One region of the Paraglaciecola sp. QJM3NY_14 genome, then DNA from elsewhere that is predicted to be linked to it. Evidence: predicted binding sites of a transcription regulator. Region 1 holds the regulator's gene; the other holds the start of a gene.
The links. Region 1 encodes LexA, which represses DNA repair genes until DNA is damaged. Its sites were predicted from a motif close to TACTGTATNNNNATACAGTA; they were not measured.
Positions count from the first base shown of each region.

Region 2: a site for LexA is predicted at 6,271-6,290, ahead of AC0VYA_RS01790 (acyl-homoserine-lactone synthase). Genes of this name have one in related genera too.

Region 1 covers NZ_CM149664.1:5,029,209-5,045,624, forward strand. The annotation lists gene AC0VYA_RS21520 (M14 family metallopeptidase) at 1-1,352, opposite strand, end outside; gene nfuA (Fe-S biogenesis protein NfuA) at 1,512-2,090, shown strand; gene AC0VYA_RS21530 (hypothetical protein) at 2,103-2,381, shown strand; gene AC0VYA_RS21535 (MATE family efflux transporter) at 2,326-3,669, opposite strand; gene AC0VYA_RS21540 (polysaccharide deacetylase family protein) at 3,785-4,834, shown strand; gene AC0VYA_RS21545 (GNAT family N-acetyltransferase) at 4,831-5,448, opposite strand; gene AC0VYA_RS21550 (SCO family protein) at 5,451-6,089, opposite strand; gene cyoE (heme o synthase) at 6,086-7,003, opposite strand; gene AC0VYA_RS21560 (COX15/CtaA family protein) at 7,013-7,990, opposite strand; gene AC0VYA_RS21565 (hypothetical protein) at 8,001-8,561, opposite strand; gene AC0VYA_RS21570 (SURF1 family protein) at 8,545-9,258, opposite strand; gene AC0VYA_RS21575 (DUF2909 domain-containing protein) at 9,328-9,537, shown strand; gene AC0VYA_RS21580 (cytochrome c oxidase subunit 3) at 9,599-10,480, opposite strand; gene AC0VYA_RS21585 (cytochrome c oxidase assembly protein) at 10,492-11,094, opposite strand; gene AC0VYA_RS21590 (hypothetical protein) at 11,091-11,318, opposite strand; gene ctaD (cytochrome c oxidase subunit I) at 11,337-12,935, opposite strand; gene coxB (cytochrome c oxidase subunit II) at 12,946-14,070, opposite strand; gene lexA (transcriptional repressor LexA) at 14,479-15,102, opposite strand; gene plsB (glycerol-3-phosphate 1-O-acyltransferase PlsB) at 15,296-16,416, shown strand, end outside.
Region 2 covers NZ_CM149664.1:408,272-424,687, forward strand. The annotation lists gene AC0VYA_RS01755 (class I SAM-dependent methyltransferase) at 1-769, shown strand, start outside; gene AC0VYA_RS01760 (VOC family protein) at 820-1,215, shown strand; gene AC0VYA_RS01765 (redoxin family protein) at 1,252-1,731, shown strand; gene AC0VYA_RS01770 (hypothetical protein) at 1,771-3,357, opposite strand; gene AC0VYA_RS01775 (ATP-binding cassette domain-containing protein) at 3,359-4,270, opposite strand; gene AC0VYA_RS01780 (helix-turn-helix transcriptional regulator) at 4,494-5,240, shown strand; gene AC0VYA_RS01785 (hypothetical protein) at 5,237-6,184, opposite strand; gene AC0VYA_RS01790 (acyl-homoserine-lactone synthase) at 6,413-7,006, shown strand; gene AC0VYA_RS01795 (hypothetical protein) at 7,577-7,783, opposite strand; gene AC0VYA_RS01800 (hypothetical protein) at 7,832-8,047, opposite strand; gene AC0VYA_RS01805 (hypothetical protein) at 8,074-8,289, opposite strand; gene AC0VYA_RS01810 (hypothetical protein) at 8,316-8,531, opposite strand; gene AC0VYA_RS01815 (hypothetical protein) at 8,558-8,761, opposite strand; gene AC0VYA_RS01820 (hypothetical protein) at 8,788-9,003, opposite strand; gene AC0VYA_RS01825 (DUF6895 family protein) at 9,110-10,369, opposite strand; gene AC0VYA_RS01830 (DUF6895 family protein) at 10,545-11,834, shown strand; gene AC0VYA_RS01835 (hypothetical protein) at 11,845-12,744, shown strand; gene AC0VYA_RS01840 (hypothetical protein) at 13,032-13,247, shown strand; gene AC0VYA_RS01845 (substrate-binding periplasmic protein) at 13,388-14,179, shown strand; gene htpX (protease HtpX) at 14,281-15,153, shown strand; gene AC0VYA_RS01855 (cyclase family protein) at 15,150-15,836, opposite strand; gene AC0VYA_RS01860 (BaiN/RdsA family NAD(P)/FAD-dependent oxidoreductase) at 15,963-16,416, shown strand, end outside.

The DNA of each region.
Region 1 (16,416 bases):
AAAAGCGATTTCACTAAGCGATATTGAGGCTGGTTTAACGGCACAAAAATACTGGTCAGTGGTTGATAAGTCAGATCATCTACGCGCATTTCTTTATCCAAGTAATTATACCTGATTTGATGTTGCTGCAATATCGACTTAAGGTCAGAAAAGCGGGTTGCATCTTGTGATTCACTAAGAAGATAACCCACCGTTTTATCGTCTTTTATCAGTTCGTTGGTTTGTTCAGTGAATTCTGTTGGGTAAGCCAACAACTCGGCTTTATTGGCCAGTGCCCCCTTGAACGTTGAAAGAGACGTGGTGACTTGATTTTGAATGGTATCAGTGAAATTCAGTTCACCATTGATAGACTCCTGTTTATGTCCACGACTGCTGGCCTGCTCAAATAGAATCCCTATGCTACCTTGGGCGTCTGGATACGTCGAGCCTTTGCCATAATAGAAATCATCGTAGGCTTCTTGAGTGAAATACAGCTGTTTTGTTTCATCCAGCGCAGCTGCATGAAATTTGGCTAGCTCGGCTGTCAGTTCGGTATTACGTTCGGGCGTCCAAGGATTATTACGCGACGCGATCCCCGGTTGAAAGAAATAGCTACTATTGGTACCCATCTCATGAAAGTCTGTAAGTACATGGGGGCGCCAGCGCTGAAACTGCGCAATACGCGCCTGTGATTCAGGGTGCGTCAGCAATAACCAGTCGCGGTTTAAATCAAACATATAGTGGTTTGTTCGACCACTCGGCCAAGGCTGCTGATGCTCTCTGTGATTTGAGTCTGCCACTAATTGCTGGCCACGATTGCCATTCGCCCACTGGGCAAATCTTGCTAAGCCATCAGGGTTAATGCTCGGCTCCATGAGTACTACGTTATTTTCAAGCAATTGCTGAACAGCCTCATCTTGCGCTGCCGCTAAATAATAAGCCACCAGCAATGCTGCATTGGCACCGGATGATTCATCACCGTGTACGCTGTAGCCCATCCACAATATGAGAGGATCATCTGAGGCACTTTTTTGCCCGAACGAAGCGAGGTGATTGTTACGAATAGATTCAATATTTTGTTGGTTTTTAGCTGCCGTAAACGTCAGTAACAATAGAGGCCTATTTTCATGGGTTCGGCCGGTTTCCTGCAGTGACACTCGATCAGATTTGTCGGCCAAAATGCGCATGTACTCTACTAGTTGATCATGGCGCACATGCCATTCACCCACAGACGCCCCGAGGACTTGGGAAGGGCTAGGGATAGCATCGTTAAACTGCGTATTGGCGGGTAAATATTCGTTATCGGTGAGCGCTTGCGCCGAGACAGACAAAAAAACAGAACACACAAAACCCCAAAACCAACCGCACTTCATACGTTTACACCTTTTGTTACATCAAAATCAGTCTAAAAATCATCCTGAAAGGTTCGCATGTTTTAGCTGAAATTGACATAAGTAAACATTATTACTTGAGTGTTTTAGTCAAGTAATTTTGATACAATCTCGATATGTTTCAAATACAGGACCTTTTTTATGATTTCTATCTCAGATACAGCCCAAGCGCATTTTTGTAAATTGCTTGAAAAACAAGAGCCTGACACTAATATTCGGGTTTTTGTCGTTAACCCCGGTACGCCTAGCGCTGAATGTGGTGTTTCCTATTGCCCACCAGACGCCGTGGAGTCAACCGACACCACCCTAGAATTTAATGGGTTTGATGCCGTTGTTGATGCAGAAAGTGCTCCTTTTTTAAGTGAAGCAGAAATTGACTTTGTGACTGACCAAATGGGCTCTCAATTAACCCTGAAAGCACCAAACGCCAAAGCGCGTAAAGTTGATGACGATGCCCCACTAGAAGAGCGCATTAATTATATGATTGAAGCAGAGATCAATCCGCAACTTGCCAGCCACGGCGGTAAGGTTATGCTGATGGAGATCACCGAAAAAGGTGAAGCTATACTTCAGTTTGGCGGCGGTTGTAACGGCTGTTCAATGGTTGATGTGACGCTTAAAGATGGTATTGAAAAGCAAATGTTAGCCCAATTTTCTGGCGAGTTAACAGCAGTAAAAGACGCTACCGAACATGAAGCCGGCGAGCACTCTTACTACTAATTAGTCGTTAACATGCTTAAAAAGCAACTGAGTAAATTAGTCGCTGATCCACATAAAAGCTGGGGTCGTTTTAAATACGGCCTCGGCTTTTTTGTTATTGGCGTCATACTGATACTCATTGGCAGTCAAAATTGGGTGTGGCTGCAAATTCCAGGACTGATAGGGCTTGGCATTGGCTGTGTGTTGGCCTTGTATGGCTATATAGGTATTTTGGCCTACCGCATGCAGAATGCGTTTAGTTTATCAAACGCCCACCGCGATAAAGATAAGCAAAGTAACCGCCAAGACTAAGGCCCCGCCCGAGCATTAACAACAACAATGCTACCCACAAAGCATAGTTTTGATATTCTTGCAGTAGCCACCAGCTAGGAAAAAAGAAAAACGTGGCGCTAAGCAACATACTGTTTTGCATTGCCTTTGCTCGTGTTAGCCCCACAAACACGCCGTCCAGTAGGAAACACCAATGACTCACGATGGGCAACAACCAGATGATGAATAGGTACTGCGCAGCGAAGTTTCTAAGTTCTGGCAAATCCGTCAGTATTGCGATGATCTGCTGACCAAATACTACAAAGCTTAAGCTGTAACCGCCGGCCACTACGGATGACCAAAATAAACCGCGCATTACCACGCGATTAATTTCACTGGCGTCCTTTTTCCCTTTAGCTTCACCTGTTAACGCCTCAACAGCGTAAGCAATGCCGTCTAACCCTAGCGCAATCAGTGCAAAAAATTGCATGATAATCGCGTTGCTCGCGGCCGTTAATGGCCCAAATCTGGCCCCTTGAAAAATAACGAACGCCAAGCACAATTGCAGTGCCAAATTACGCACAAAACTATAACCGTTTAGGCTCATCAGCTGCGCCAATGAAGACCACCGCCACAAGCCCCAATGAGGCCTTTGTAAGCCCATTCCTTTTATCGCCACCCAAACGCCAAGTATCAAAATACTGTATTCAGCAGCAACACTTGCTACCGCGACACCCTTAACGCCTGCATCGAACACGAATACCAGTAAGACACTTAACCCAGCATTGAGTAAATTGGCAAATATTTGAATATAAAGAACTTGCTTTGTTTTTTGTTGGCCTATCAGCCAGCCAATGATGGCCAGATTGACTAAAGCGGCTGGAGCCCCGGTAATACGCACACTAAAATATTGTTGAATAACATTAAGAAGTTGCGCTTCTGGTTGAGCGAAATGAATTCCTAATGTCAGTAGAGGTGTTTGCGCGGCCCATATTGCCAGACCGATAACCAAAGCTACGCTGCAGCTTTGCCAGAACACACGACTCTTGTTTTCATTGTTTTGCTCGCCTTTGGCCTGGGCGCTTAAGCCTGTGCTCGACATACGAATAAAGCCACACAACCAATAGGTCTGAGTTAAAATTAGAGAGGCTATTGCTGCGCCAGCCAGATAATGACTACTGCCCATATGACCTAACACAGCAGTATCGACCATACCAATAAGTGGCGTGGTTATATTGCTTAAGATCATTGGTAGCGCTAACAGAATCAGCTGTTTATGAGAGGCCAAGTGCCAAAAACGGTGTTGTTCACGAGCTGGAGATATAGCCAAGAAAAATCTCACTTAATAGATAAAAAATAAATATGGGAAAGCAGTTTCTCGTCCGCTATGCACTAAGCATTCAATGTTACACTAGCGCCATTCAAAGCCTCACAAAGGGAACATTATGGATCGTATCATTTTTTATGTAATGGTTTGTCTTGGTTTTTGCATCTCAATCAACTATGCCCAAGCCAGTGACAACGCGGTTATCCTTCTTTATCACCACGTGAGCGAAGATACGCCTGCTTCTACCAGTGTTTCACCCGACACATTTAACGAACATATGACTTATTTGGCTGAAAACTATAATGTTTTACCATTAAAAGACATAGTTACTACGTTACAAAACGAGCAGCTCCTACCTGAAAACGCTATCGCGGTAACCTTTGATGATGGCTTTAACAACATTTATCAAAACGGTCACCCGATACTCGCTAGGCTCAACTTACCGTATACGGTTTTCATCAATCCTGACTTGGTTGGTAAGGTGAATTATCACTTGAGCTGGGAAGACATGCGGGCCATGACTAAACAAGGTGCCAGCTTTGCCAACCATAATTTACGTCATGAGCATTTACTTAATCGGTTAGCCAATGAGAGTGATGAAGCATGGCTAGCTCGTCGTATCAGCGATATTCAACAAGCCGAAAAATTACTAGAAGATAATTTAAACGTACGAGATAAATTCTTAGCCTATCCTTACGGTGAATACTCCCCTGAACTACAAAAACAGCTTACACAATTAGGTTACGTGAGCTTTGCTCAGCACTCTGGTGCTATTGCAAGCTTTAGTGATTTTTCAGCGCTTCCGCGCTTTCCGGCAGCCGGTATTTACGCGAATTTGGCACGTCTAAAAGTGAAAATGGCCAGTCTTGCTATGCCAGTACAAAATCCATCGCCAAATACACCACTCGTTAGTGGCGAACCTTTTACCTTCGAATTCAGCGTGCAAAGCGATGATATAAACAACGCACAAATTACCTGCTATTTTCAGGGTGATGCACAGAAAATCACCGTGAACCAGGCATTGATCAGAGTGGATTTTAAACAAAAATTGCCTGCCGGGCGCTCCAGAATAAACTGCACAGCGCCGAGCAAACGCGCGCCCTCACGTTATTATTGGTACTCAAAACCTTGGTTTATTACCTCAGATAAGGGGCAGTGGTTAGATTAAAGCGTTTTTCTCATATGCAGGTAGGTGCCCAATTTCATTGGGCTGCTATCCACAGTAGAGCGCTCAATGTTAAAGCCAAATTTTTGATAACAATGTATAGCGGGCGCATTGTCTTGCTTAACATCTAAGGTAAGAAATTGTTTGCCTAACTCATTAGCCTTTTCTGTAAAATGAGTTAGGAGTTCACTGCATAGTCCTTTTCGCTGAAACGCCTTTGCAACACCGATATGCCCGATACACAATTCATCGTCTGCAGGACGAGCAAATACTTGCTGTAATGACTGGCATCGATTCAACACTTCAAGAACATCAGTACCTTGGTAATACTGTGTCATGCTTTCAAGAGTTGCTTGTACATACATTGCCCCCATTTCACGTTGCCATGCACAGCCTATCCCAGCAAGTTGCCCTTGCAACTCTATGACCCAATGATTACCAAAGCCAAATTGGCCATGTTGATGTAAAAAAGCTTGGTTCATGTAACTGCGCGCAAAATATTGATGCTGCAGGGATTGTTGGTTAAATAAAAGGGGAATGGCTTCAGGCGCAGAAGAGATAATCAAGGCTACCGCTTCTTGCGTGTCTTGAGCTGTTGCCTGACGTACGCGAGGCACAGTTATTTGGTTGTCGCTAAGATAGTCATGTCATGCAGAATCCGTTTACTGTCGCTCACTGCAACTTTGCCTGGGGCAAACTCTGGTTTAAAGCGACCCACAACATGACCTTGCGGATTTACCACCACCACAGATGAACTGTGATCCACCAAGTAGTTTTCGTCGTCTGTGCTTTGTGACGTCGAATACATCATGCCCATTGCGCGAACGAAAGGAAACAAATCAGCATGCTCGCCGGTTGCGGCTATAAAGTCAGGCTCAAAAAAATCGATATATTCCGCTAGTCTTTCTGTTGTATCTCGCGCTGGGTCGACCGAAATAAACGCCACCTTGACCGGGTAAGGCCCTTTAATGCGTTGCAACTCAGGATAAATGCTGCTTAAGTCAGCCAGCGTTGTGGGACAAATATCAGGGCAAAAAGTGTAGCCAACGAAAACGAGCGTCCATTGATTTTGCAAGTTTTTATTGGTTAGTGGTTGGCCTTTACTGTCAGTCAAAGAAAAATCAGGCAAGGCTCTCGCTTGCGGGTAAAGCTTAATATACTGCGTTTCATCACTCTTTGGGGGCGCTATGGTCACTGCGATCACAACACCGACAACCAATGCCACTAAGGCGATTAACGCTACATTTAATCTGCTCAAAAAGTAAATCTCATATAATGGTCAACCAGTAAGACCACAAACAGTACCATTAAATGGATAATCGAAAACTTAAACGTTTTCATAGCGGTGTGTTCGTCACTGGCGAATTTTAATTTCCATGCATAATACAAGAAGCCAGCATTTAATGCGCTGGAGCCTAGCAAATATATCGCGCCTGTCATGCCAATCAGATAAGGTAACACGCCAATGAGCGCTAATAGCACCGTGTACAGTAAAATGGATGTTTTAGTAAATTCGATCCCGTGCGTGCATGGCAGCATGGGGATTTTAGCCCGAGCGTAGTCTTTTTCACGGTGAATCGCCAACGCCCAGAAATGTGGGGGGGTCCAAATGAATATGATGAGCACTAAGAGTAATGCATGCGCATGGATATCATTCGTTACCGCCGTCCAACCGAGTAATGGTGGCGCTGCACCAGCTAACCCGCCAATAACAATATTCTGAGGCGTAGCGCGTTTTAAATACATGGTATAAATAAATGCGTAACCCACTAAACTGGCTAACGTCAACAAAGCGGTTAAGCGATTGACCCATAATTCTAAAATAAGGTAGCCCACCACCGTAAGTACGCCTGCAAAAACGAGCGCTCGCTGGGGTGAAACTTTGCCTTTAGGCATCGGACGATTCGAGGTCCGCGCCATTTGCGCATCAATTTTACGATCAACTACGTGGTTAATAACCGCTGCTGCAGAAGATAAAAAACCAATGCCGGTCAAACCAGCCAAAAGTATTTTCCAACTGATCCAAGTTTCACTCGCCAAACACATCCCTACCAAAGCGGTCAGTAGGAGCAACATTACCACTTTAGGTTTTGTCATCTCGTAATAATCACGCCAGTGGAGGCCTGATTTATTTACTATGTTATGAGGTGCAACACCAACAGATTTGCTCATTGGTCTCTCCTATGTTTTGCGATAGAGGGTGTAACTAAGTAACACCAAAATTTGTAGTAGTGTAGCGGCAACGGCATTATGCATAACGGCCACACCGACCGGCAGACTGAATACCACATTGCTGACACCCAAAATGACCTGAATGCCTAGTACTAATACCATGATAGTGGCAATTTTTTTTAACAATCCAGAGCTTGCTACCCCGTAAATGCGAATAGCCAACCAGCACAGATAAATAAACGTAATTAGCGCGCCAGCCCTGTGCACTATATGCATGGTCATACGCTGGGCATAATCGTGCACCCCGTACTCGTAGTTATCTGCTTCTGGCAAGCTAAAGGCTCCTATAAAATCTAGGCGCTCGTACCAGTTGCTCTCGCAAATTGGCATTTCGGTACAAGCTAGCGCCGCATAATTTGCTGATGTCCAGCCGCCTAATGCTATTTGGCCTATAAGGATGGCGATCCCTATCAAGCCAAACTTTGCTAGACGTCGGGTTTGCTGATCACCACCTGGTATGCGATATGGTAGAAGGCGTAAGTAAAGCAGAAACAACGATGACAACACGGCAAAGCCGCCTAAAAGGTGACCCATAACGACAATAGGTAAAAGGTTAAGGGTGACGGTCCACATACCTAGCATGCCTTGAAATATGACCAGGCACAGCAGGAAAAACGGTAACTTAATAGGTCGATGATAAGCACGCTTTACTATGCTCACCACAAAGATGATCAAGATGAGTAAGCCTAGCGCACTCGCGAAGTAGCGATGGATCATCTCGTTCCACGCTTTTTGGGGCTCTAAAGGTCGTTCTGGAAACGCCAGTTCTGCAGCATTTATCTGCTCTTGCGCCACGGGCACTTTGTAGTGTCCGTAGCAACCTGGCCAATCTGGACATCCCAGCCCTGCATCGGTCAACCGCGTGTATGCACCTAGCACAATCACAGTTATGGCAAGAATAAGGCCTGCCAACACCAATTTCCTCATGAACGACCCTCTAACCAATACGTGATAATTTCAGCAGTTTGCGTAGGTCAGATAAAATGTCACGACTATGCAAAATGGCTTGCTGTTGCTCAACTTGAAGTGGATAACGCAAGATCACGTTATTCAAGGTATCAGCAATGAAAATAGCATTTACCGGCTCACCTTTAAACACATTATTAACACTTTCTACGTTAGTTTTTAACAACTTAACGGCACTATGCTCATTCAACCGCCTAGCGACACTGACGTCACTATCAGGTGTACTAATGACAGTTGCACGTACTCTGTCATGCTCTTTTCCAAGCGCTGTCCATACTTGCTCAACACTGTACAAGGCATTCTCACACTCAATACTGCACTGTGAAGGTAAGACGTACACCAGCTGCCACTTAGGCTCAACAGCTTTGTCTTGAATAGCGCTCATGTCTAATATGGGAGATAGCAACTCTCCTTTGTTAGTCGCTGCTTTATTGAACCAGTTATTATCTAAAGCCAATTTGGCTAACACCACAGGCAAAATAAACACCACGGCGAGTGTGATAATCAAACGTTTGTTACTCGTGTTGTTCATGGGATCCCTTCTTATGTGCAGCGCGAAAACGTGCGCGAAGTGCGAAAAAGTAAACTAAAAAAGCGGCGATGCCTAAACCCATCCACTGCACAGCATAGGCATAATGCTTCTCAGGAGGCATAACCACGGGTTGCCAGTTGCGGATGAAATCATCACTACTGTCCGTTAGCGTTATCACGAAAGGTGGCAACTCTAACTGTATAACTTGCTCTATAAAGTGGATATCGACTTGCTGTATGACCTTAGGCCATATTGCTTCTGGCGTTGCTGTTTCTGTGATCATCGGGTTGTCTGTGGGCTCAACGACTCTCCCTAGTGCGCCCGATAACGTGTTTGGCAAAGTGACTTGTGGTAGATCATTGCGCATTAAGTTACCTGCAATCCAACCAAAATTAATCAGCACGTTTTGAGTCTGCCGCCGTGCTACACCATACACATCAAACCCTGGGCGGCCTTGATGGATACGATTATCGACTAAAAAAATCTTTTGAGGATCAATTGCGCCACTAAAGCTTACCGGCAAATCCTGAATATCCTTATCGATAGAGAGTACCCTCTCGAATGACAATGACGCGTTACTCGATACAGAAGCAATACTTTGCATTCTCTTGCCTTTATCTAATCCTCTGTGCAATTGCCAATTAGCCAGTGCAAACATGATGACAACTGCGCACAAAGTCACTAGTGTAGAAATCATAGGTAATCGCTTAATAAGCCTAAGCATGCCTAATCAACAATAAAAATAACAGCGAGAGGAAAGAACAAAGTGCTCATCAAGATAATCATCGGAATACTACTTATCGTTATGATTTATAACTTATTTAAAGCCATGACTGTAATGCTTAAAAACGAACCAAAACAAGCGAATATGAGCAAATATATTGGAAGACGGGTATTAACCTCGGTGGCAATTGTAGTGGTCATACTTATCGCCATGGCCACTGGTCTTATTGAGCCCAACCCACGTCCTTACTAATATTTTACTTTACACGACGTACCCACAAGCCCGTTCTTAACCTGTGAGTACGTCACCTTAATTACAATATATATACGAAGAAAAACAGCATTACCCAAACCACATCAACAAAGTGCCAATACCAGCTACCTGCTTGAAAAGCGAAGTGATTTTCAGGAGTAAAATGCCCTTTAAAGATCCTAAGTAGCATAATAAACAGGATAATTGCGCCCAACGTCACATGAAGTCCGTGAAAGCCGGTTAATAAGAAGAAGGTATTGCCATACACACCCGATTGCAGGGTTAGTCCCATTTCTTGATAAGCATGAATATACTCTTCAACCTGCAACGACATAAAAATCGCCCCAAGCAGCACAGTTATACCAAGCATAAGTTTCAAGCGGCCACGTTTATTCTCTTCAAGTGCCACATGCGCAAAATGACAAGTAACGGATGAAATTAATAAGATGACGGTGTTAATCAGAGGTAGGCCATACCAGCCCATGGCTTCTGTTTCTGTGCCGCCAGGGGTTTGCACCAGCGGCCACATGGCTTGAAATGCAGGCCATAACACTTCATTTGTAGCGGCATTGTTGCCAGAGCCACCTAGCCAAGGTATTGAAATCATTCGAGCGTAAAAAAGCGCACCGAAAAATGCTGCAAAAAACATGACTTCAGAAAAGATAAACCAAGCCATCCCTTGTCGATATGAGCGTCCTAATTGATCGCTATATAAGCCACTCATCGACTCATGAATCTGATTTCTAAACCAACCAAACAACATAAATATCAGAGTCGCAAAACCGGCTGTCAGAATATATCCACCGTAACCAGACGTGCCTTTGGTTTGTTCAATCACAAAGTTACCTGCACCAACGGCAATTAAAAATAATGCAATGGCTCCCACTATCGGCCAAGGACTGCTATCCGGAACATAATACTTTTCATAATCTGGCTGAGCCATTATTCGTTCTCCTATTGACCACTATTCATTACAAGATCACCTGCTGTCGCCGTGACGTCATACAGGGTGTATTGCAATGCAAAATAGGTAATGTCTTCAGGTAACTGTGGGTCCACATAAAACCGCATGGGCATAACCGCTGATTCACCTGCTTGCAAAACCTGTTGCTCAAAACAGAAGCATTCTGTTTTGTTTAGAAATAACGCCGCCGTACCAGGTGAAACCGAAGGTACAGCTTGACCGACAACAGGGAGAGCAGTCGGATTTTTAACAGTAAAATTAATTTCATTCATCTGCCCCGGATGAACCCGGACTTGACGTTTTTCTGCTTCAAACTGCCACGCCATGCCGGTATTGGTTCGTGTGATGAAATCGATGGTTATTGTGCGAGACTCATCGATTTCCATGACCTCATAAACCGCCGCGGAGTTAGCCGTTTTACCATTTAACCCAGTTAAGTCACAAAACACATCATAAAGAGGCACTAATGCAAAACCGAAACCAAACATCCCCAATACGATAGCGAGTAATTTAATAACCATCTTGCCATGACTGCTCGGCTTTTCAGCACTGGCAGCATCTGACGTATTAGGCTCCTGCCTGTTGTCTGTCATAGCGAGTGCCAGAACATCCCTGAGTAAGACTGAGCCAGACCCTGCTGAGCGTACTGCGCATTGGTATATTCACCTTGTGATGCGAAATGCTCGGTATCATTGAGAGGAAAATAAGCATCACTTTGCAAGCTATTGCAAAAGCCAAACGCAATTAAGCCGAAAGTAAATGCAACAGAACGCTTCAAAAGTTGCGTCTTGGAAAACCTCTTTTTAGCTAGCAACATAATATGCTCCTGTACCGCCTATTTAATAACAGGCGGAGTTTCGAACGTATGATATGGAGCAGGTGAAGGTATTTCCCATTCTAGACCTTCTGCCCCTTCCCAAACTTGGTCACTTACCGGGTCACCTTGTTTACGGCATGCCTTAATAAGTAACGCCAAGAAAATCAATTGAGATAAACCAAACGCAAATCCACCTAAGCTTATCCATTTATTAAAATCAGCGAACTGCAATGCATAGTCTGGAATACGTCTTGGCATACCGGCCAAGCCAACAAAATGCATCGGGAAGAACAATACATTTACAGAAATCAATGAACACCAGAAATGCCATTTAGCTAACGTAATATCAAACATTTTTCCTGTCCATTTGGGTAGCCAGTAATATACCGCCGCCATAATTGAGAAGATGGCGCCCGTCACTAATACGTAATGGAAATGCGCAACAACAAAGTAAGTATCATGGTATTGGAAATCCACAGGCGTTATCGCCAGCATCAAGCCAGATAAACCACCTATCGTGAACAGCACGATAAACGCTAGAGCAAACAACATAGGTACTTCAAAACTCATGGAGCCTCGCCACATAGTTGCTACCCAATTAAATACTTTCACACCGGTGGGCACAGATATCAGCATAGTGGCTAGCATGAAAAACATCTCAGCAAAGACCGGCATCCCAGTCGTAAACATATGGTGAGCCCAGACGATAAACGACAGCAATGCAATAGATGCCGTGGCGTACACCATAGAGGCATAGCCAAATAAGCGTTTGCGTGCAAAGGTCGGTACTATTTGCGAGATAATGCCAAAGGCGGGCAGTATCATGATGTAAACCTCAGGGTGCCCAAAGAACCAGAAAATATGCTGGAACATCACAGGGTCGCCGCCACCTGCGGCATCGAAGAAGCTAGTACCAAAAAACTTATCTGTTAACACCATAGTCACTGCGCCGGCTAATACAGGCATAACCGCAATAAGCAAAAATGCTGTTATTAACCACGTCCAAACAAAGAGCGGCATTTTCATCCATGTCATCCCTGGGGCGCGCATATTGAAGATCGTCACTATGACGTTAATCGCCCCCATAATGGATGAAATCCCCATGATATGTACCGAGAAAACAAACAGAGCAGTACTGTCACCACTGTACGTAGTTGATAGAGGAGCGTAGAACGTCCAGCCAAATGCAGGACCGCCACCTTCCATAAATAACGAAGACAGTAAAATCAAGAACGCAAAGGGTAAGATCCAGAAGCTCCAGTTGTTCATGCGAGGCAAAGCCATGTCTGGCGCGCCAATCATCATAGGCACTAACCAGTTAGCTAGCCCTGTAAAAGCGGGCATAACAGCACCAAACACCATGATCAAGCCATGAACTGTGGTCATTTGATTGAAAAAGTTAGGCTCAACTATCTGCAGGCCCGGCTGAAACAATTCCGCCCGAATGACCATCGCCATCGCGCCGCCGGTTAAGAACATGATAAATGCGAACCAAAGGTACAGCGTGCCTATGTCTTTGTGGTTTGTCGTGTACAACCAGCGCTTAATACCAGAAGGAGGCGCATGATGCTCGTGATGATCGTTTTCGTGATGGATCGTGTCGGTTACTGTGCTCATGATCGTCTCCCTACTGCCCGTTTAATGCAGCGTTAATGTCTTTCGCCTGAACTAGATCACCCGTATCGTTACCCCACGCATTTCGCTCATAGGTAATCACTGCGGCAAGTTCTGACATTGTTAACTGTTTAGCGAAGGCGGCCATTGCGGTACCTGATTTACCGTTAAGCACGATATCAATATGCGCAGCCATATCGTTTAGCGCAATGTCACTCCCTTTTAATGCTGGGAATACCCCTGGCAACCCTTCACCATTAGGCATATGACAGGCTGCACATGCAGAATTGTAAATTTTTTGACCATTGCTCATGAGCTCTTCTTTACTCATGTTCATTGCTAGTAATCTTTGTTCTTCAGCTTTTGCCTGTTCTTGGATGGCTTGACGCTCGCCTATCCACTTATCATATTCGGCGGGCTCTTTTGCGATAACCACAACCGGCATGAACCCGTGATCCTTTCCGCATAATTCAGCACACTGCCCACGGTAAATGCCCGGTTCATTGACCTTAGCCCAAGCATCATTAATAAAACCTGGATTAGCGTCTTGCTTGATTGCGAAGTCTGGTACCCACCAAGAATGAATAACATCGTCTGAGGTAATAAGAAAACGCACGCGTTTATCGGTAGGGATCACCAGAGGTTGATCTACTTCTAAGAGGTAATTAACACCCTTGTCTAATTTACCTGTGATTTCATCGGCTTGAGTTGCCATGCGAGAATAAAATTCGACGTCGTTATCCATGTACTTGTAGTGCCACTTCCATTGTGACCCTGTTACCAACACCGTCACTTCCGGTTCACTGGCATCCTCCATAGCGATCAACGTTTTGGCTGCAGGGATAGCCATTACAATGAGGATAATAAAAGGGATGACGGTCCAAGCGATTTCAACTTTAACACTCTCATGGAAGTTTGCAGGCTTAGCCCCACGAGATTTACGATGAAATAAAATGGAGTAGAACATAGCGCCAAACACACCAACAGCGATAACCACACATATGATGAACATCAACATATGTAGGTCATATACCTCGGCGCTGATATCAGTCACACCTTTGCGCATGTTTAATTGGTACTGATCTAAGTCGGACACTGAATCTGCAAAAGCGGTGCTGCAATTAAATGCACCTAACATTGCCATAACACTCAACGAAATTTTCTTCACTCGACCCCCTGCTTGTCAAACGCGTAAAATAGTGGTGATAACCATCAAACTCTACGTTCTAATTTATTATTGTAAGGTTCAGCACGCGACAAGTTTTGTTACTGACTTGTTAATCGTGTAACAAGCATTACTCAAAATAGGGGGAGTAGTCCAGTTTTTTTGTATATTTTATATTCAATTGACCAAATTTTAATCAGCCTATCAGTGTGTTACGTTAACAACTCAGTAACAAACACATAGATTAAATGATATGCGAAAAGGCAATATAAGATAGGTAAGATGGGATGTTTTCATGGAATAAAATAATATTTTCGAACTCCATTGCGAAGCTCGAAAATGATCAATAACTTAACAGCAAACTGCCTAAAAAATGTTCAACTACATCCAGTCAGCATTACGAATAACACCAACAGCAATACCTTCGATATTAAAAGGCTGCGTCGCTAGATCGACTTTAATAGGTTGGAAATCCTCGTTTTCAGCATGTAGTACGACTTGTCGACCTTTTCGCTCAAGCCGTTTAACGGTTACATCTTCATCTACTCGCGCAACTACCACCTGACCATTATGCACATCCGTTGTTTTATGCACGGCCAGTAAATCACCATCCAAAATACCAATGTCTTTCATACTCATGCCGCTAACTCTAAGTAAAAAATCAGCGCTGGGTTTAAATAAACTTGGGTCAACTTTGTAATGCATTTCAACATGCTCTTGAGCCAAAATGGGCTCACCGGCGGCAACACGACCAATAAGCGGCAAACCTTGGTCTTCTAATTGATCTTCTAAAGGCTCAGTGAGCCTGATACCTCTTGACGTGCCGGGCAAGATCTCAATTGCTCCTTTACGAGCCAGAGCCTTGAGGTGTTCTTCAGCCGCATTTGCCGATTTAAAACCAAGGTGCCGTGCTATTTCTGCACGAGTTGGCGGCATGCCTGTTTCTAGCATGGTGGTTTTAATCAGTTGCAAGACTTCTTCTTGTCTGGGAGTTAGTGGACGCATACACAGCCTGTTGTTTCATACAGTTTAACTGTGAGTATATACAGTCGTTGCTAAATCTCAAATTTTTCTTCTTTGTTGTTTATTAAAGATAATTTTCTATAAGACCTCTGACCTGTAAACTGATTACGCAGGGTGGAAAAGCCGAATAACGTGGTATCCTATACAGGTCTTTCATTATCTAGGTACCACTCTTATGGCATGGCTGCATAAACTGCTGCTGACAATGATATCTGTTCCGCTAAAATGGCTGGTTAAAGTTAATAGCATTCCTACAGATATAGCGACCGAACTTGGGATCGATACCACCAAACCCATTATTTATCTATTGCGCACACACTCGGTCACTGATCAATTTGCTTTAAAAATGTCTACCAATTCCTTAGGCTTGCCTAAGCCCTCCGAGCCGGTGCAAATCGGTGGTAAGGAATTACCCGCATGTTTGTTTTTACAACAACCACGTTCTTTGCTTACTCGAAAAGTGAAGATCACCAAAATTGCAGATGATGTTACTCGTCTGTTCCAGATCCACAGAGAGCACCCAGAGTTAGACTTGCAAATCGTTCCCGTTTCCATTTTTTGGGGCAGAGCGCCCGGCCGAAAGCTATCCGGCTGGTCAGATATTATCGCTAACCAGGTGTCGCCTAACTGGTTACGTAAGTTTTTTATTGTGCTGTTTTTAGGTAGAGATAACTTCGTTTGTTACAGCAAGGCTGTATCCTCTCGTACCATGGCAGATTTAAAAGGCAGTGATGAAGAAATAGGCCACAAGCTTATCCGCCTAGCGGGCACGCACTTTCATCGTCGCCGCCAAAATCTCATAGGCCCAATGTTACTCGAACGACAAGAATTATATAACGCAGTATTGGGCGCAGACTCTGTTCGCCAAGCAGTTAGCGACGAAGCGCGCAGCAAGAAGCAGTCAAATCACCAGATACAAGCCAAAGCGAAGAAATATGTCGATGAAATTGCCGCAGATTATCGCGAAGGGTTAGTAAGAATTGGCGACCGCTTACTCACAAAAATATGGAACAAAGTGTACAACGGCATTGAAGTAAAACATGCCGATAAAGTCAGGGCGTTAGCGCAAAATGGCCACGAAATTATCTACGTGCCGTGCCATAGAAGCCACATGGACTACCTCCTTTTAACTTATGTCATCTATCACGAAGGGTTAGTGACACCGCATATTGCTGCGGGTATCAATCTCAATTTTTGGCCGATTGGCGGAATTTTACGAAAATGTGGCGCATTCTTCTTACGTCGCAGCTTCGCCGGCAACAAGCTGTATACCGCGGTATTCAGAGAGTATTTAGA
Region 2 (16,416 bases), 500 kb from region 1:
TGTAGTCACTGTGCCAGAAAACGCCAGCCCCGAACTTGTTGAAAAAGCTAAAAACTTAGCATCTGTGTGGCAATTGAACTTCGATGGTAATGTCAGACATGGCTTAGTGTTGATGCAAAGCGAAGCGCATTTAGCGTTAAAGCAATTAGATGAGCCAAAAGTAGGCGAGGTACTAGTGGACTTTGCCTCTGACGCCCTGACGTTTAGGCGACTGCACGGTGGTGGTAAAAAAGAAGCCGTCGCCAAAGCGGTTGGTTTAAAAGGGCAGAGCGAATGGAGAGTTTTAGATGCCACAGCAGGCCTTGGGCGAGATGCGTTCGTGCTCGCAAGCCTAGGCTGCAGGGTTGATATGATTGAGCGCTCCCCAGTGGTAGCCGCCTTGTTAGCAGATGGACTTGAGCGAGCACACCACAGTGCAGAGCTAAGTGCTTGGCTGCCCCAACGAATGCGCTTACATCATGGCATCGCCGTTGATTTAATGGCGAACTGGTGTAACGAACCAGCAAATCTTGCTCCCGATGTGGTGTACCTTGACCCTATGTTCCCGCATCGTAAAAAAAGTGCTGCAGTGAAAAAAGAAATGCGCCTTTTTCAGCAATTGCTTGGTCCTGACGAAGACGCCGATGGGCTGCTCGCCCCCGCACTCGCGTTAGCCAAAAAGCGCGTGGTGGTAAAACGCCCAGCCGGTGCCCCTTTTTTAGCACAGCAAAAGCCCCATATCGAAATGCAAGGCAAGGCGAATCGCTTTGATGTATATCTGATTAATTAGCGCCGAAACCGCTGTTCCTCATTTATTGGGTTTTACTTAAAAGGAATAACATGCAACAAAGCGTATGTAACGTAAGTGTATTGGTCGACGATTACGATAAAGGCATTGAGTTTTACACCCAGTCATTGGGTTTCACTTTGCTTGAGGATATTAAAAACGGCCCAGATTCTCGCTGGGTGCGGATTGCTCCAAACAATGATGCTGGCCAAATAGGTGCCGCTTTAGTGCTGATGAAAGCGGCTGTTAACCAGCAGCAATGGGTGGGCAATCAAACAGGTGGTAGTGTGTCGTTTTTCCTGCAAACGGATGACTTTCACCGTGATTATCAAAACATGCTGCAACGCGAAGTGGTCTTTTTAGAAGAGCCAAGAGATGAGCCCTACGCCACAGTGGCAATATTCCAAGACTGTTTTGGCAACAAGTGGGATTTGCTGCAACCTAAGTAATGTCATGTCTATTGCTCATTTAACCAAGGAAATATTATGATCAACGTTGGCGATACCTTACCCGAAGTGACTTTTAGCTTGCGCGAAAATGGCGAAGCTAGTAACCCCACAACCGTTGACTTATTTGCGGATAAGAAAGTGGTGTTGTTTGCTGTTCCTGGCGCATTTACACCAACTTGTTCGAATACCCATTTGCCAGGCTATATTGCTTTGGCTGACAAACTAGCGGCAAAAGGCGTTGATAGCATTATCTGTTTATCGGTGAACGATGCATTTGTGATGGAAGCCTGGGGCAAGTCACAAAACGCAGAGAACGTGACTATGCTCGCTGATGGCGGTGCTGCGTTTAGCCAAGCCATTGGCCTTGCTAAAGACACAGGCTCCTTCGGTGGCTTACGCTCTGGCCGTTATTCTATGCTAGTGGAAAACGGTGTCGTTAAGGCACTAAACATCGAAGCCCCTGGCAAGTTTGAAGTCAGTGACGCGCAGACTATGTTGGCGGCATTAAACGGCTAAATTCAGCTAGGTAATTGGCGCGGTGCAATAGGATTTAACCTAATTAGCACCGCTTCTTACCTCTTCAACGACTGCTTTTTTGCTTTTTCCATACAAGAAGTTGCATCGCATGGTAAAGGGATTGGCATGATATCCAATGAGCAGGATAAATAAGGTAAAATTAGCCATCCATGTCGTGCTAAAGCCCTGACTGCTGGCTGTCACACCAATCAGATCACTATAAGGGGCGTGGTTGACCACACTGGTTATCCAGCAGAACAAAAAAATCAATTGGAACATCTTTTGCGAATGTAAAATCATGCTGCACGTGACTGATCCCAATGGGAGTAGTAAGCAGTATCCCAGAAGATGAAGTACCGCAATAAAATCCCCTTCTATTGCAAACCTGATTAACGCACCCAAGCAACATAGGCTTGTAAATATGCTTGCCCCAAGCACTCGTGTCAGCCTTAGGGTGAGTTGATTTCGGTAGGCTGATAAAAGCCCCGCGGTGTCAGAGCGCTCATCGCATATATTTACTTGGCAAACTGTCACCACAGGAAGGAGCCAGATAATAGCCAATATGACTGTGCGTAGAATATCGAGTGAAACCAATAAAGAAACTGAACATAAGCACGTAGCAATCACCCAAAAGCTGCGGTTTAAAAGAGTGCTCAGCATCCCTAGTTCCGCGCTTAACAGTGGGTAACGTGAATTTAGAGTAAAGAGATAATTAGTGAGCGCGAAGGAACTTGATGACGTTTTTTTCGAAGTAGAACCTGTGGTGGAACGAGTTGATTTGCTCTGATATAGGAGGTGACACGAACCATTTGCTAGCTTCAACGTGATTGCGAAAACCACTAAGCCTGATAATAGCTGTAAAATAACGGGTATGAAAACAAAGGTGTCATAATTGACCCCTTGCCAATCAAATGTTTCTTGAATGCGATTCAGCTTCGATATTCCTATCGATATATGTTGGACTTGCCCTGCGGTTAGTGAGGGGGCGGCTTGCTCCATTTGCCGGGTAAATTCGCTGTGAGCGGATAATCCAAAAATATTTAAAGTACTGAGTGTCGCCCAAACGAAAAAGTAGATTAGGTTGCTATATTTACGTATTTTTTCAGGGAGAATATCAAATAATAATGCAAAGCAACTTGCCAAAATAGTGACTGGGAGTATGAGCACTAGGTAGGGCAAGAGGTACGCAGTAACATATATGGTAGTTTGCTCTTGAGCGATTAACTGTTGCAACATGGCAGCTGCTATCATCAAAGTGCCAATGATATTTAGCAGTAAAACATTGACTACAAACTTAGTGCTTAAATACTGATTGATGGTGAAGGAAGAACAGAGTAATAAGCTCTGCATTTGAGATGTTTTTTCTTGGGCAACAATACCTGATAGTAAGTAATACCCAAACAGCAGCAGGAACGAAGAACTGACTAATGCTACCGACTCCCCCATCCACGCCGAATTGTATATTCCCCGATAGCCATTAATATCTAAAACGGCGTATCCAGCGCTCGCATCAGGAAAAAGAAACAATGTCGTTGCTATCATGCAAAGACAAGCTAACCACCAGTTAGTTTTGTGGATCCTGTTGTATAAGTCTAATCGAACAATTCGCCAGAAATACCAGTTCATTTTAGTGCTCCTGCAAAGGGCAAGGGGCTGTAAAGAATAGATACGCGTCTTCTAAATTGGGGGCGGTAGAACTGGCACATTCATTAGGGGGAGTGTCGTGAATAACCCTTAATCGCGTTTTCTCGTCAAAAGATTGTGTATCACAAACTTTAAACAGGGTCTCAATTTGCCTCACTTCTGAGTTTTCCACCATGATGTCCCACACCTTGCCCTTCATATGCTGAAGTAAATTTTCAGGTGTGTTGAAGGCACAAACCTCTCCCCTAGCGAGTACTAATATATTATCTGATATCGAGGCGAGGTCAGAAATGATATGGCTAGATAAAATAATAATTTTGTCTTTGGCTAATTTCTTTAGCAGGCTGCGAAAGGCAACTCGTTCATGGGGGTCTAACCCAACGGTAGGCTCATCAAAAATAAGTATGTCGGGTGCTCCAAGCAGCGCTTGTGCGATACCGAGTCGTTGACGCATGCCACCTGAAAACGTTGAAATTTTTTGGTTTTCAAATTCATGTAAGTTGAGCGCATGTAACAATTCAGAGATATCTTGAGCTACATGCGTTCTGGCCACCTGTTTAACCGCGGCTAAATACTGCAAAAATTGTTTTGCCGTTAAATTTTCATAGACAGCAAAGTGTTGCGGCAGCAGGCCTAATCGTTGCCTGATTAAGTGCGGGCAACCTGCTACATCTTGGCCATTTAGTTGGATGCTGCCAGAGCTGGGACGCTCCAACTGCGCAATTAACTTAAGCAGAGTCGATTTGCCGGCACCGTTCGATCCGACTAATCCAATTATGCCAGGAGTTAACGTTAAGCTTATGTTATTGAGCGCTGTTTGATTTTCGTCGTACGACTTGCTTAATTTTTGTATTTCCAGCTGAACTTGTTTTTTTGGAAACCTTGCGTTTGACATATTGCATGACCTCTGTAGGTTACAGAACCCCTATTGTAGGAGCTTATGTGCTACTTCCTACTTGTTACTTTTGACAGGTTTGCAGATTAATAGTGTGATCTTTTGGTAGTTTTACTTACCATTTTTTGCTAGCTTGGTTATTAAATGAACGAGTGCTACATGCTTAATGACGCAAACGCACTCTTCGTGACTAAAATCTAAAAACATTTCCAGCAAGGAAGGGATGATGCAAGTCGAAGAATTCTACGAATTACTAGAAAGTGTAGACGAAAGTAGCTCAATTGATGCTCTAAAGGAAACTTGCGAAAGGTTCTGTCAGCTAATTGATATCCCGTTTTATTTATTGGGCGTCATCGGGCAAACATCCTCATACTCACCGACGATTAGAGTTATTTCGAATTATCCAGAGAAATGGCTCGAGTTTTACTTTAAGGAAAGTGAACAACAAAACGACCCTGTTGTTAAATACATCTTTGAAAAGCAATCTCCTATCCGCTGGGACAAACTCGTTGAGTACCAAGACTTTTCTTCTACTAAAGGTTTGCTCGTTTTCGAAAAAGCAGCGGCATATGGCTTGTACAATGGGCTAAGCATCCCTATTCGATCTACTTCTGAGAATATCGCCGTATTCAGTGTAGCGATAGATGAACGTTCCGATGCGAATAGAGTATTAGATAACGCTCAGATGTTTTGCCACACATTTGCAACGCACTTATTCGAGCGATACGTTCTGCTTGAGATAAGTGCAAGCGACGAAACAGATAGACGGGAGCTAACGAAAAGAGAACTTGAATGCTTGTTTTGGGCTTGTGAAGGTAAAACAGCCTGGGAAATTTCGCAGATAATAAATGTTTCTGAGCGAACAGTTTTATTTCACTTAGGTAACTCAAACACCAAGCTAGGCGCTATTAATCGACAGCATGCTGTCGCGCTAGCGATCAAGAAGGGCATTATTAAACCAAATATCTAATTTAAGTATAAACGATGCTCACTGTTAAATTGTTGTTTAGTCATATCAGATTCAGGACGAGCGTTAAACCTTATCCCCTTACTGAAGTGATAGCTGCTGGATATTTTCCAATCGTTATTCAGTAAGTTTATCGGTTGAGTGTTTTCGAGTTCGGTCTGGTGTAAGCATAGATAATAAATCATTTCGTCGACGAGGCCACTCACGATCATTTCTTTAGCTAAATCAGTGTGAACAATGATCAGTCCACAGGTCATCTTATGTTCGCACGCGTGTGCTAAAAGTTTCTTCACGTCCAGTAAACTATTGACAGTGTGATGTTGAACAGCTTGGTTAGCATTATTTTTTGTGTTGCTGACATTGAATGGCAAACAACCGGGCTCTTCAGCTACAAACTCCATATTGCCAACCAGCCTTTTTATATAGTTGATCGCTTCTATATCCTCATCAAACGTAGAGAAATCCGCTTCTCTGCCCGACAGATCAGCACACGTGATACAACTTATCCAAGGCCTTTTCTTTTGTTCGTTGGTCTGCATGGTTATAACCGTCCCGAGATCCATCAATGCATTGTTGATAGCAATAACGTTGATATTGTTAGAAAGAAAATTGGTTTTATGATTGTCACTAAACCTAAAATGAGCGGGGATACGCGGATACAGAATGTTGACGATACCTGCGTCGGTGGCACTTTTAACCAGTGCGTTACTATCCTTAATCAAAGCATTTGGAGGCAAGGACAAGTAAAGGTCTGCCCCGGCACCACTTGCCTTTATCTGACTCAGTAGCAGAGCTTCAGATTCCAGCTGAGTGCTTCCTTGAAGCTTTAGTATCTTGCCCTTAAGACAAAATAACCAAGCTGCGCCACAATAATGTGAAATAGACGCTGCTTTATCTATTACTAACGACAAGCAGCGAGAACGTAAAGCAAAAATATTGTTGTTCATTGCGGTATCCACTTAACTCCATTTCGATATTTTAGCTGCTTTAAATGTTTATATATCCTGTTAGATCTGACGGTGTTTTATAAAAATACTGTCAGATACTACAGGAGAAAATTATTGGAATTAGGCTAGGGACAATGATTAAAACCCTACTGTAAAATGTGATAGCTGAATTTATTGAATTTCGTTGAATATGCTTAGTTGCAAGTTAACTAAACTAGGTTCAGCGCAATGAGACAAATAAAAGTAATAGATAAAAACAATAATGAATTTGGACGTAATCCAGAGTTAATTAATGATATGTTCAAATTAAGATCTGAAGTCTTTAAAGGGCGATTAGGTTGGGATGTCGAATCTGATAAAGGCTTGGAAAAAGACTTTTTTGATAACCAGCAGCCAAGTTATATTGCTATGTTGAATGAGAGCGATGATATTGTTGGTGGATGGCGTGCAATACCAACAACAAAAAGTTATATGCTAAAAGATATATTCCCAGAGTTATTGAGAGGGGAGTTAGCACCTGAAGAAAAAAATATTTGGGAAATAAGTCGCTTTGCTATTAGTAAAAATAGAACAGGGAAATCTGCTCGAGTCGCAAGCGAAGATACAGCTGCTTTAGTAAGTTCATTTTATTCATTTGCGATTAAAAATGGCATTACAGATTATGTACTGGTAACAACCACGGCCTGTGAGCGAATTCTTCGGTATTTGGGCGTAAATATGCGCAGAATGGGAGATGGTCAGGCGATGCAAATTGGGGTAGAGAAATCTGTTGCCCTATGGGTTAAAGTGGACAACAATTTAAATATTAATCCTATTCATTAACATTATATATTCCTATACTATTGGGCGCTCGTCTTTTGTACGTCGCCCGAACATTCATCTTTTTTACTTTCCAAGTGTATTCTCATTTTCCCCGTAATAGATATCAAATATCTTAATAAATATAATCTATTGAAATGGTGTTTTAGATCATTTCTCAAACTCTCTTATGCCTTATAAAAAGGGATAGGTGAACAGTGTTGTCTGTATCCTGTTAAGCGCTTGTATTGTCATTTTTAACGGGTTAATGCCGTTCCCTAGGCTACTTTAATTAATCTACAGCTGCGCAAGCTAAGCTCGACTTCATGAACATAAGCTACTGTATACAAAAAGCTGACTGAGTTAGCTACGCCTATATCATTGAAGTAACTGTGGTTTTTTAGTAAGTAAGCGTTTACTTTTACAGCCTTTAGCGAATGATGATAAGTCAGGGTGCTGATATGTGTTTCTAAATTGAAGTGGCACAAAATATTAAAAATTATCGTTTGCTGATATACATTCGGTGGGGAAAATAAGCGTGCTGATGAGTGAAAGACTGCGCCAGGATTCAAATTATCACTGGCGCCGTATATGCTAAGCCAATGTACTTGAACTAATCAAATCAGAAGCTTGTGTAGCAGCATCCATAATTTGCGGATCGATTTTGTCATAGAGTTGATTTAACAAATCGGAGTTTGCAATCGCTGTTATATTTTCTACTTCATCTGTTTTTACAATGAAGTAATAGTTTGTCATTGAATAAAAGTGTACACCGTTTACTGAAAATGCCGAGCCTTTCATAAAGAATCCTTTTTAAATTAAGGGCGGCTTGCACCGCCAGGTCACTTATTAGCTAACAGAAACTTTGCTAGCGATGTCGTTAATGCTATTGGCTGCATGTGTCGCTGCATCAAGTAGTGCAGGGTCCACTTTGTCAGCGAGTACGTTCATAAGGTCGGTGTTTACTGCAGCAGTTAAGTCACCTAGTTCTTTTGCGTCGTATACCAGCGCATAGTCAGTGAATGCGATGAAATTTACGCCTTGCGTTGCGAAGTTAAGTTGCATGGTGTTTCTCCTTTTTTAGTGTGTGATTAGCTAACAGATACGTTGCTAGCGATGTCGTTAATGCTATTGGCTGCTTGTGTCGCTGCATCAAGTAATGCAGGGTCCACTTTGTCAGCGAGTACGTTCATAAGGTCGGTGTTTACTGCGGCTGTTAAGCTGCCTAGTTCTTGTGCGTCATATACCAGTGCATAGTCAGTGAATGCGATGAAATTTACGCCTTGGGTTGCGAAGTTAAGTTGCATGGTGTTTCTCCTTTTTTAGTGTGTGATTAGCTAACAGATACGTTGCTAGCGATGTCGTTAATGCTATTGGCTGCTTGTGTCGCTGCATCAAGTAATGCAGGGTCCACTTTGTCAGCGAGTACGTTCATAAGATCGGTGTTTACTGCGGCAGTTAAGTCACCTAGTTCTTGTGCGTCATATACCAGTGCATAGCCAGTGAATGCGATGAAATTTACGCCTTGCGTTGCGAAGTTAAGTTGCATGGTGTTTCTCCTTTTTTAGTGTGTGATTAGCTAACAGATACGTTGCTAGCGATGTCGTTAATGCTATTGGCTGCATCAAGTAATGCAGGGTCCACTTTGTCAGCGAGTACGTTCATAAGATCGGTGTTTACTGCGGCAGTTAAGTCACCTAGTTCTTGTGCGTCATATACCAGTGCATAGCCAGTGAATGCGATGAAATTTACGCCTTGGGTTGCGAAGTTAAGTTGCATAGTGTTTCTCCTTTTTTAGTGTGTGATTAGCTAACAGATACGTTGCTAGCGATGTCGTTAATGCTATTGGCTGCATGTGTCGCTGCATCAAGTAATGCAGGGTCCACTTTGTCTGCGAGTACGTTCATCAGATCGGTGTTTACTGCGGCAGTTAAGTCACCTAGTTCTTGCGCGTCATATACCAGTGCATAGCCAGTGAATGCGATGAAATTTACGCCTTGGGTTGCGAAGTTAAGTTGCATGGTGTTTCTCTTTTCGTTTTATATACGTTATCGAACGAACTAATTTTTGTTGCGATAACAAGTTATGAATGACTAACGCAAATAAGTGCGTTAGCTATCCAATTTTTTAAGCAATTGCTAGTTTCTTCCAGTCGATACAGTCATCAATCTTTTTAATCGTGTTGTGGACTGAAGTTTCGAAGCAGTTACTTTTATTCTTTATTTTTTCGTCATGAAAATAGCCAATAGAGCCGTGTTCATTCCGTTGTGAATTAACAAATTGAATTGTGTTATCAATGACATGGCCCAAACCGACTGTCTCAATTGCTTCACGATCAGTTTCAAGTGATTTGAGAACGGTCAGCAGAAGGGGAAGGTTGTACTCGTCGGCCAATCTTAGGGAGTGCCCCAGGGAATATATGAGCTTTAAATCGATGGGGTCCGCGTCAACAAAAATGTCGTCTAATTGGTCATAAATAATTCGCAAGCACATCGCTGCGACCAGCATGGTGTGATAATTTTTAGCCCACGTTTGGAACTTTTCTCCGTGGCGCTGCTTAACATCATCACCCATTCGCCCTACCGGACCTGGAATGATTGTGTCGTTTTGTATCACCTTGGCGATTTCACAAAAAACCAAGTCCAAATGCCATTCTTTGCAATGCCCAGTTAAGGCGAGGGACGCAAGTAACTCTAGCGATACGTCGAGGTCTTGCTTTGCAATATATTTTATTAGCAGGGACTCTAGAGAGCCGGCAATCCCATGGTCGAAACGCAGCCCAACATCTAAAAAGTCATGGCATTTGCGCATGCCGGTCAGATAAAACACGTTATGCGTTAAAGCGTATGCCTGGGACTCATCAGTGTGAATAGGGTCGGGTAAACGGGTGAAGTTTGACATGGCATATAGACTTTTTACTGGGAATATATGTGCTAAGTCGCCGTGGATCTGCGTAGCAAAAATATAATCCATCATGCGAAAGGGCACTAACTCCAACGAACGTGCATGTTGTGAATAAAGCTCGTCCGTAAAATAGTTTTCGTGTTCTGTGTTGTTAACCCCAAGGTGCTTAGCGACTGCAATAGGTAATCCAAAGGCGAGGAAAAGTTCGCGATTTGCTTTAGCTAATTGAAGAAATTTTTCATCTTTCAGTTGATCAAAGAATTGTTTTTCAACGATTTTGCTTTTTGATTTAATTGTATGGTTATTACAGACTAATAAATACAGAGAGTATTCGCAAAATGACTTTCTATGTAAAAATGTAGTTTCATTATCTGAAATTCTATATAAATCAAAATATTCTTTATTTTCATCTATCCAAATGTCTATGTTTTTAATTTTGTTTTCTATGTCTTTCTTAAATAATTCACTTTTCAATTTATTCATTTTGTTTCCCCTGAAATTGATGGGGTAATAATTGTTTGTTTTTTTGATTTGGGAAACTGTAAAAAGTATCAGGTTATTATTTTTGGCGTTTAATTGAGGTTAACTGATAGATCTTACAGTTCGCTTAATGTTGTCTTTGATTACTATTAACGAACTTAAATAAGGAATGACTATCATGAATAATCAAAATTTTGCAGAAAGTAGTACGACGTTAAAATACTTAGAAAAAAGAATTAATAAAATTGATAACTGGGTAGATAGAAACTTGTCATGCTTCCAACCGCTAGTCGCTGACTGCCCCAAAGGGACTGATTATCGCCGTAAAGCGTTCGGCGAAGCTGGCTTGTACATATATGTAACCGCACAATATGAAGCATTTGGATCACCAACAGCATTAGTTGAAAGCTATTGGCAAACCATCTCTTGCAACGACTACTTAGACTTAGCTAGGCGGAATCTCTCCACATATGGTCTTTATGCATTCCCTGTCGCTGTGGCAAAAAGCTTGGGCAAAAGTACTGAAAAACTAGATGCTTATTTCGAAGATACTTACCTATCTACTCATTTACGATCTATAGAACTCCCCCCTTTTCGACTGATGGATAACCTGTTTTTCGCAAAAATGTATGGGTTATCTGAAATGCCGTATTCAGTTGAAGAGGTGAATAGGTTGACCAACATGAATCGTCTGCCAGATCCGATTCAATGTGATGAAGCGCAAGCTTATGCTTTAACGCATAATATTTTTTACTTGACTGGTATGAAGGTCAATCATGACTTTCTTGGGCTTGAGCCGACGTACGGACACCTTCAGTTACAAGCTCTAGAAGCTCTTTTCGTGCGCTATATGGCAAATAACAATTTAGATTTGGCGTTAGAGTTATTGATGTGTTTGATTTTGACAGGACTTTGCAAGCGTTGGCATTTGCAGTATGCATTAGACTTGGTAGACAAGAATTCAATTGATCACACTATAGTACCGGGCCCAGGTGAGCCAGAAGGTTTCGAAAAGCTAAGTGAAACCAGTGATGAATTTCAAACGTGGGTCAAGCATTACCACACAATGCTTGTGGCGGGCATGACATTTAGACTCGCCGCGACCCATATAGATAGCATATGGGCAAGAGGCCCCTCATTATCTTACTTCGCAGCATATGCTTCAGGACAGTTGGTTAGACTGCTTAATGATTACAACTTGCCATTAGCACTGACGGTGCTCAAGACTTTAGAAGAGCAAATACCAGATATTCGGCGTTTAGATATAGAGTATATCCTCACCTTTTCTCTGCGTTTTATCGAGCAACAATGCCAAGCAGACGGCAAAGTTGGCTTTTACTATGATCAATACCACGCGTTAACGACAACGGGGAAAACTTGGGAAGAAGCCGTTGATACGATTCAAGTGCCTTTATTGAATATTCACCGCCAAATCAATTGGCAACAATTCGATGCTTTAGCAAGCTAAGGAGGCGTACATGCAACTCACCATAAAAAAGTTTAACTTTCTTATTGCCGTTATTTTTTTCACCAGTATCTCAGTGCAATGTTTATTTGCCTATATCGACATTATTAGCTTTGGGGGAGTGCTAATAGTGAGCTTAATGTGGATCCCCTTATTGGCGTGTTTATTAAGCGGAAAAAAATGCATTCACTTGATGCTAAACAGTGTGAAACGTATCGATATTAAATGGATGGGGATAGGTATTTTTACTGGCTTCGTATTATTGTTCGCAGAGCAAGGCTCTTTGTTTTTTGGGCGACTGGGACATCTAAACGATCAAGTGTATTTTTTAGATACAGTGCGCCAGCAAATCCACATAACTAATGTCGCGTTGTTGTTAGGTAACGAGCCTCAATCCTACGCTTTCTTTGCCTTTAACTTGTGTCTTACGATCACTGTTGTTGGGGTGCTAATGGCTATTTTAGTTGTGTTTCCCTTCGAGGCTTGCTGGAGAGGAGTTATCTTTCAAGAGCTATCCAATTTGGTCGGGATCCATAAGGCTCCAATCTTTGTAGGTCTGTTGATTGGACTGTGTGCCATGCCTTTAAGCCTTTTTGGTTACATTAACCCGAACTCTCCCTTACTAAGTGCTTTTATTTACATGCCGCTGTTATCCGTAGGCCTGAGTTACGTGTTAGCGGGATTAGCAATAAATACAGTCAGTGCTTGGCCTACCGCCATTGCGTTAGGTATTTATTTCATTGGTAGTCGTAACTTGTTCTTGCTGCCCGATGATGCCGGCGCAAGTATGGCGGCTAAAGGGGTTGTTCTAGCTATAGCAACACTTTGGATCAGAAGTGCATTGATCAGCCGATTTGAACAAGCGGAGCAACAAAAAGAAAATATCACCCACCAAGCGGAAGCTTGCTCCTAGCGCAAAATAAGTGGCGGGTGTGGGTATTTCAATCGGATATGTATTTTTTACGGCACAACTGTCACCTGCTACTGGTGACAGTTGTCTGTGTTGCCACGCTTTCTACTTATTCATAATCTGTCTACGCCGACAAACCGGCACTGTAGTTCACCTCCAATCAGCTTTTTTATCTGCCGATGTATTCAGTATGATAATGCAAACTCAAAGGTTACAAATTGTGAGGTCTGGTTGATCCCGCCAAGGTTGAACTGTTAGGTTAGAGGTGAATTCTTGATGGAGGACGCATGATGACATCTCATAAACAGGATCAAAATGAACATGGTATCGCGCACTTTGCCGCTTTAAAAACCGCGATTGCCAATGGCGAAGAGCAAACCGTGAAAGAGTTACTGCCCCATGGGCCGATGCAAAGTCTTGAGAAAGATTACTTGGTAGAACTGGCGGAATTAAATAATAACCGCACTATTATCAAGCTACTGCAGGATATGCCTGCAAAAGACTAACTCTGAGTACTGCACTCATGCATTTGGGTGCAGGTGTCCACTGCCTCTAATCACCAGATTAACAAAGTTGACCCACAGGCGTGAAATACTCATACTCGTTGACTTAAAGTCGCTTAGTAAAGGAGTTTCGTTTGACGCTAGTGCGCTTGTGTAGACTTGCCATAATACTTCTTGTGTTACCGCTTAACGCGAAGTTGGCGAAAGCTACCGAACTCTATGAACTTACCTTTGCGGTCAACACTCCCGGTTCTTTTCCCTATTTATATTACGACGACCCTTCACAAACGTATAAAGGGATCGTGCCGGACTTTTTTGCAAATTTAAAACGTCGAGAACGAGTAGACGTTACCTTCGTGGATTCAAACCAACAGCGAAGTGAAACATTTGTAAAAGAAGGTAAAGTCGATTTATATCTTGCGAATGTGGGCTGGGTATCTGAGCCTAACAAGGTCATTACCAGCATACCGGTTATTCAGCATAAGACCTTTTTATATAGTCTCACGCCGTTTGATGACAATTTTGACTTCGCTGTCGTTGATAGTAAGCGTGTGTGTACCCAACAAGGGTATGTTTATACTGGTTTACAAGCCTCAATCGACGCTGGGAGATTGGTCCGTTTTGAATCCTCTAGTAAAGTTACGCTGGGTTCGATGTTGGCAAAGGGCCGTTGTGATTACGCGGTGCTCAACAATTACAGTGCTAAACTGGTTTTTTCTCGCCCCGAATTCTGTGGCGTAACAATTTATCAGTCCCCAAAAGCAACTAGCACGATCCCGTTGAATATTATTATGCGCCCTGCACTACACAAGGTGAAAGCTCTCATTGATGCTGAGCTCACAGGGTTTAAAGCAAGTGGTAAGGCGACTCAATCTTTAGCAGCACATTCTTCGATTCCTCGCTTTCCAATGCAGGGTCAATGTAGCTCTGTCTAACGAAGCCATATTTTTTAATAAATATTGAAACTGCGCACCTTTGCTATTGCGCTACGCAAGCATTGGCCACATATTAAGCATTCTAATTTGGAGTGTGAAATATGTTTCGAATACTAATGTTTTTAGCCACTAACATTGCCGTTATGGTATTGATTAGTTTGGTCTTTAGCCTGTTTGGTTTTCAAGGTTTGTTAGCACAAAACGGGGTTGATTTAGACTTGCAGGCTCTGCTTGTTTACTCGGCCGTTATTGGCTTTAGTGGCTCGATCATCTCCTTGTTAATCTCAAAGTTTATGGCCAAGCGCAGTATGAATGTGCATGTGCTTGAGCATCCTGAAAATGACACTGAACGTTGGTTACTACGCACGGTTGAGCGCCAAGCAGAACAAGCGAATATCGGCATGCCTGAGGTGGGTATATTCGTGCACGCAAGCCCCAATGCCTTTGCCACTGGGTGGAACAAAAACAATGCATTAGTGGCAGTCAGTACCGGCTTACTTGAAAACATGACCCAAAGCGAAGTTGAAGCTGTGCTAGCTCACGAAATTAGCCATGTTGCCAACGGCGATATGGTAACCATGACCCTAATCCAGGGCGTGCTGAATACCTTTGTGGTGTTTTTGTCGCGGGTTATCGGACATGTGGTAGACCGAGTCGTGTTTAAAGTCGAACGGGGTCATGGGCCAGCGTTTTGGATAGTGTCGATTATCAGCCAAGTAATACTCGGCATCTTAGCATCGATGATCGTAATGTGGTTTTCACGTTACCGTGAATTTAGAGCCGATGCTGGCGGTGCAAGTATCGCGGGGCGCAACAATATGATTGCTGCACTTAAGCGTTTAAAGCAAAACCAAGATGCGCCGCCCATGCCAGAGGAAATGGCTGCGTTTGCCATTAGTGCAGGCAAGGTGCAAAAGTTGTTTTCCAGCCACCCCCCGCTGGACAAACGCATAGAGGCACTGCAGAAAGGTTAGTTATTACTCTTTTCAATTTGCACAAATGCCCTAACAGGAAAGGTGCCGACACCGGTTATTTTAGGCGGCACCGCATAAAAACGTGCACCCTGGGTGGGCACTTTATCCAAATTGGTAAGGTGCTCGCAAATCAGTACGTTATTTGCCAATAGCAAGCTATGCACTGGGCGTTTTCGGCCACGGGTATCATCAATATTGTGTGAATCAATGCCCACCAATTTGGCGCCGTTATCAAGTAGCCACTGCGCAGCTTCTTCAGTCAAATAAGCATGGTTTTCAAAGTATTGCTCGCTGTTCCAATGCTTGCTCCAATTGGTATTAATAAGCACGGCCTTATCTGCCACATCTGTCTCTTTGAAAAAGTGCAGGCCAATCTCGATGTTATCTTTTGCATCAATCACCACTGTGGATAAATCAGCCAACAGCGCTAACGACACTTGTGCAAGGTCGTCACCATCAGCGGCAAAATGAAAAGGTGTGTCGATATAGGTGCCGGTATTACTAACCATTTCGATTTTGCCGATTTGCACTTGATAGTCATCACCGTAAACCTTTTTCGATTCTTCGCGGCTTAGGTAGTCGCACATAATGGGCGCAGGTAAACCTTTGTACGTGATTAAGCCGTCGTATATGCGATGGCTCAAATCGATAAAGGTACGTTTGTTAGATTGAGGGTCAGTCAATGAGACTCCTTAGGCGGGCTAAAACCGGAAATGACAAAGTGTTCAACTTAGCATTAATTTGGGTTTTTAAAGCAAAATTCTTTATACTCCGCGCGAAATACATCCCCTAAAATAACAGGCAGTAACGTGAAGAAAGTAGACGTAGTCGTCATAGGTGCAGGTGCCGCAGGTTTATTTTGCGCAGCGCAAGCGGGCAAACGTGGGCGTAGTGTGGCAGTACTCGACCATGCTAAGCGCATCGGTGGCAAAATTCTAATGTCTGGCGGTGGTCGCTGTAACTTCACCAATATGTATGCCTCCCATGAGAACTTTCTTTGTGATAACAAGCACTTCTGTAAATCAGCCTTGAGCCAATATACTCAATGGGATTTTATCAGTCTGGTGGCCGAATACGGCATTGCCTACCATGAAAAAACCTTGGGTCAGTTGTTTTGTGATGACAGCGCTAAAGACATTCTCAACATGCTATTGAGCGAGTGTGATAAAGCAGGCGCGACAGTCACCAATCAATGTGATGTGCTGCAAATCGATAAAACAGATGCTGGCTTTACTTTGCAAACCAGTAAAGGTGAATACCAAT